Regions from separate parts of the Butyricicoccus sp. AF35-5AC genome, predicted to be linked through region 2. Evidence: a T-box and tRNA genes for the amino acid it is inferred to sense, from the RefSeq annotation. Region 2 holds a T-box; the other holds one or more tRNA genes.
The links. A T-box is a leader RNA that pairs with one kind of tRNA and senses whether it is charged. The one in region 2 lies ahead of pheS (phenylalanine--tRNA ligase subunit alpha), so its partner is inferred to be a tRNA-Phe.
Positions count from the first base shown of each region.

Region 1: it encodes a tRNA-Phe, which carries the amino acid that the T-box ahead of pheS (phenylalanine--tRNA ligase subunit alpha) is inferred to sense. The anticodon was not compared.

Region 1 covers NZ_QUDX01000006.1:108,067-110,518, forward strand. Annotated here, with positions in the region: gene DWZ82_RS09380 (class I SAM-dependent DNA methyltransferase) at 1-218, shown strand, start outside; gene hslO (Hsp33 family molecular chaperone HslO) at 222-1,103, shown strand; tRNA gene DWZ82_RS09390 (tRNA-Asp) at 1,214-1,290, shown strand; tRNA gene DWZ82_RS09395 (tRNA-Phe) at 1,321-1,396, shown strand; tRNA gene DWZ82_RS09400 (tRNA-Gly) at 1,610-1,685, shown strand; tRNA gene DWZ82_RS09405 (tRNA-Cys) at 1,689-1,762, shown strand; gene DWZ82_RS09410 (S-layer homology domain-containing protein) at 1,916-2,452, shown strand, end outside.
Region 2 covers NZ_QUDX01000001.1:366,220-368,671, forward strand. Annotated here, with positions in the region: gene rplE (50S ribosomal protein L5) at 1-406, shown strand, start outside; gene DWZ82_RS01745 (type Z 30S ribosomal protein S14) at 421-606, shown strand; T-box leader at 1,329-1,562, shown strand; gene pheS (phenylalanine--tRNA ligase subunit alpha) at 1,665-2,452, shown strand, end outside.

The sequences.
Region 1 (2,452 bases), on a different contig from region 2:
GCCTGTGCGCCTACCAGTTCGATATTTTCGAGCAGGAGGACGATGTGTGGCACCGTGCGCAGGAAACGCACGAGGAGCGCATCTACGAGCCTGCACAGCTGACCGCCATGCTGGAGCAGGCCGGTTTTACCGAGATCAAAACCTATGGCGACCAGTCCTTTGCGCCCGTACAGGGCGGCGAGGACCGCATTTACTTTACAGCACGAAAGAGAGATTAACTTATGAGCGATACGTTACTTCGCGCGATCGCCCGTGATGCGGGCATCCAGATTTGTGCAGCCAGCACGACCGAGCTGGTCGAGCGCGCACACGAAATCCACAGCACCACGCCGCTGGCTACCGCAGCCCTCGGACGAACGCTGACCGCGACTGCCATCATGGGCAGCCAGCTCAAGGCCGAGGACGGCTCTGTGACCGTGCAGATCAAGGGCAACGGTCCGCTCGGCGCGATCGTCTGCGTCGGTGATTCGGACGGCTATGTGCGCGGCTATCTGCAGGACCCGGCTGTCGATCTGCCGCTGCGTGCGGACGGCAAGCTGAATGTAGGCGGCGGTGTCGGCCGCGGCTATCTGATGGTCATTAAGGACATTGGCATGAAGGACCCGATCACGGGCACAGTTGCGCTCGTCAACGGCGAGATTGCCGAGGACCTGACCCGCTATTTCGCGGAGAGCGAGCAGATCCCGTCTGCGTGCGCACTCGGCGTGCTTGTGGATACCGACTGCTCGGTCAAGTGCGCCGGCGGCTGGCTCGTGCAGCTTATGCCGGGCGTGAAGGATTCCGACATTGACAAGCTGGAGGCCAATCTGGCAAAGCTGGAGAGCATGACTGCTATGCTCGATAAGGGCATGAGCCTCGAGGACATCATCCGCGCGGTGCTCGATGGCTTTGAGGTAGATTTTCTGCAGACCAGTGAAATCGGCTACCGCTGTGCGTGCAGCCGTGAAAAAGTAGAGCGCGCCCTGATCAGCATGGGAAAAACCGAACTTTGCAAGATGGCAGAAGAACAGGAAAATAGTGAGGTAACCTGTCAGTTTTGCGATAAAATCTATCGTTTCAGCCGCGCAGAGTTGCAGGAACTTTTAACACACGCAACGGAATAAAAAGAAAATAAAAAAACTTTGAAAAAAGTGTTGACATTTGGGCACAGGTTCTGTATAATAAACATCGTCGCTGAGAGATACAAACGAAAACGAAACAGCGACGACGGCCTGGCCCGGTAGCTCAGTTGGTTAGAGCGCTAGCCTGTCACGCTAGAGGCCGTGGGTTCAAGTCCCATCCGGGTCGCCATTCTTCAATCGGAAACGATTGAAGAAATATGCCTCTGTAGCTCAGTCGGTAGAGCAGGGGACTGAAAATCCCCGTGTCGGTGGTTCGATTCCGCCCGGAGGCACCATTTATTCAAATGAGTGTCTGGACACTCATTTGAATAAATCTTACCTTTCGGTTAAGGAATCGAAAGGCGGCTCTTGGAAACAATCCGGTGGCATATTTCAACCAGCGTGGCTTTTGCCGCAGCAAAAGCGATTCCGCCCGGAGATGTAGCGTCGGAGCGGCAAGTAACCCGTCTTCGAGTCAAAGAATCGCGTTAGCGCGAAAAACTAAATATGCGGCTGTAGCTCATCTGGTAGAGCGCCACCTTGCCAAGGTGGAGGTAGCGAGTTCGAGCCTCGTCAGCCGCTCCACATGGTACCATAGCCAAGCGGTAAGGCGTGGGACTGCAACTCCCTGATCCCCAGTTCGATTCTGGGTGGTACCTCCAAAAGACTGATGTGAAAACATCAGTCTTTTTGTTTTGCACAAAATCACACGAATTTGCACAAATTCAGGTAAAGGTTGACAAATACTGTAGACTGTGTTATATTCCACTTATGGATGCACTACGGCGTCCATGCAATAAAAGGAGGAATTTAATATGACACTCAGAAAGCGACTGATCGCGCTGAGCATGGCGGCAGCCTGCGCAGCAACAGCCTTTGCCGGTGCAGCATTCACCGACCAGAGCAGCATTAAGGTGGACAGCAAGGTCATCGACACCCTGACCGAGAAGAACGTCATCAAGGGCTTTGAGGACGGTTCGTTCAAGCCGGACACGGCAGTGACCCGTGCCCAGATGGCCAAGATGATGTTCGTACTGCGTACCGGTTCGGATGATGCGTCTTACTACGCAAAGGATATGACCGACACGTTTGCGGATACGGCCGGTACCTGGTCGAACGGCTACGTTAAGTATTGTCAGGCGTACGGCATCGTTTCCGGCAAGTCGAGCACGGTTTTTGCACCGAATGCGTCTGTAACGACTGCTGAAGCCGCGAAAATGCTGTTGGTATACAGCGGTCACGATGTACAGAAGGATGGTCTGACCGGTGCGCAGTGGAAGGAAAACACCTTGAAGCTGGCAGATGCAGAAGGTCTTTTGACTTGTGTAACTACAAAGCCGGATGATGCACTC
Region 2 (2,452 bases):
TAACTCCAAGGTTATCGAGGCTATTGTCCGTGATATCACCCTGATCTCCGGCCAGAAGCCGATCATCACCCACGCTAAGAAGTCCATCGCAAACTTCAAGCTGCGTGACGGCATGCCGGTAGGCGTTAAGGTAACCCTGCGCCGTGACCGCATGTGGGAGTTCCTGGATCGTCTGTTCAACGTAGCTCTGCCGCGTGTACGCGACTTCCGCGGCATCAACGGCAACGCATTTGACGGCCGTGGTAACTACGCTCTGGGTCTGAACGAGCAGCTGATCTTCCCGGAAATTTCCTATGATCAGATCGACAAGATCCGCGGCATGAACATCGTTATCTGCACCACTGCAAATACCGATGAAGAAGCAAAGGAGCTGCTTACTCTGATGGGCGCTCCGTTTGAGAAGTAAGGAGGAGAAGTTAAATGGCTAAGAAGTCGATGGTTCTCAAGCAGCAGGCTAAGCCGAAGTTCTCCAGCCGAGCTTACAACCGCTGCAAGATTTGCGGCCGTCCGCACGCTTACCTGCGTGATTTCGGTATCTGCCGTATCTGCTTCCGCGAGCTGGCTTACAAGGGCCAGATCCCGGGTGTCCGCAAGGCATCCTGGTAAGGAAGAGCGATTTCAAAAAGGAACCCGTAAGGGTTCCTTTTTTTATGCTCTAACGGTGGGCAGAGACCATTTCTGCACCGACTGATCGGGGCACGCGAACTGCGTAAGCGGCCTCGCCCCTAACGGGCGGCAGCCTTTTTCAGCACCGGCTGAGCGGGGTACGCGAACTGCCGCAGGCGTGTTCGCCCTTTCCGGGCGGGGAGTTTTTCGCTGCACCTCAGCGGGGAGTGCGCTGACGCCGCGCGGGCGCACAAGAGGGTAGACACCTGCGGTTTCCACCCTCTTGTGAATCTCCCCTTTCCCTTGGAGGGTCTGGCGCAGATTGCCGACATGCGACCGCTTCGAAACAGGGGAACGGCAGAGGATTTTTCCTACCGTAGGGGAGCACAGTGTGCTCCCATTTCTCTGCCTATTCGCAGTGCCAGACAGTTTACTGCTACTCAGGCGGTTTACTCTACGCAGGCGCGACACAAGGTGAATTGCCCGTAGGGCAAGAGAGGGTCCCCAGGGGGATAGCAGTGTCGCGCAGCTCTTTGGCACGTTGTAACGGACGGCACCTGCGGGTTTAATAATTGGTACAATCTATCTCGTAGGGTGCGCCGACCTCGGCGCACCGCCAAACAAAGGAAAACATCACGTTAAATCTTCATTTTAACGAAAAAATCCGGTTTTCCTCTTGCATTTTCCCGCAAAATGTGTTTTAATTATTCTGTTATAAATATTTCAATGCGATGAGCAGGAAAAGTAACGCTGTGTTCCTCTTTCTCAGAGAGAACGGTCCCATGGCTGCAAGCCGTTTATCGAGGTATGGCGCGAAGTTCCCCTGTGAGCACCGGTGCTGAATAGATGCAGTAGGCGCCGGCGAAGTAACGCTCCGTTACCGGCGTTCAATGAGTGCCCGATTTTTTCGGGAATCAGGGTGGTACCACGGAAGTTTTACGCCTTTCGTCCCTAATTTTAGAGGGATGAAAGGCGTTTTTTGTTTCATTAGGAATTACTAACTACTAATTGGTATAAGAGACCATCCCTTATATACAAGCCAAAGAAGGAGAATTGGTATGAAAGAAAAGCTGCAAGGCATTTTGCAGACCGCGAAGGAGCAGCTCGCTGCCGCGAAGGATTCGCGCGCGCTGGACGAGGCCCGCGTTAAGTTCCTCGGCAAAAAGGGTGAGTTGACCGCGCTGCTCAAGGGCATGAAGGACGTTGCTGCAGAGGAGCGTCCGGTTGTTGGTCAGCTGATCAACGACGTTCGTGCGGAGATCGAAACCATCATTGAAAAGCAGAAGAAGCTGATCGAGCAGGCTGCGCTCGAGAAGAAGCTGGAGGCTGAGACCATCGACGTTACCCTGCCGGGTGAGGACGTTGTCATCGGCAAAAAGCATCCGCTGAACATCGTGCTCGATGAGTTCAAGGAGATTTTCCTCGGTCTGGGCTTCTCCATCGCGGAAGGCCCGGAGGTCGAGCTCGACCACTACAACTTTGAGGCTCTGAACATTCCGAAGGATCATCCGGCACGCGACACGCAGGATACCTTCTATATTTCGGATAACGTTGTGCTCCGCACGCAGACCTCTCCGATGCAGGTCCGCACGATGGAAAAGCGCAAGCCGCCGATCCGCATTATTGCGCCGGGCCGTGTTTACCGTTCGGACGCCGTTGACGCAACCCACTCTCCGCTGTTCCATCAGATCGAGGGTCTGGTTGTCGATAAGGGCATCCGCATGAGCGACCTGAAGGGCATTCTCGAGCTGTTCGCAAAGAAGCTGTACGGCGAGGACACGGTTGTTCGTTTCCGTCCGCATCACTTCCCGTTCACCGAGCCGTCTGCGGAGATGGATATCCAGTG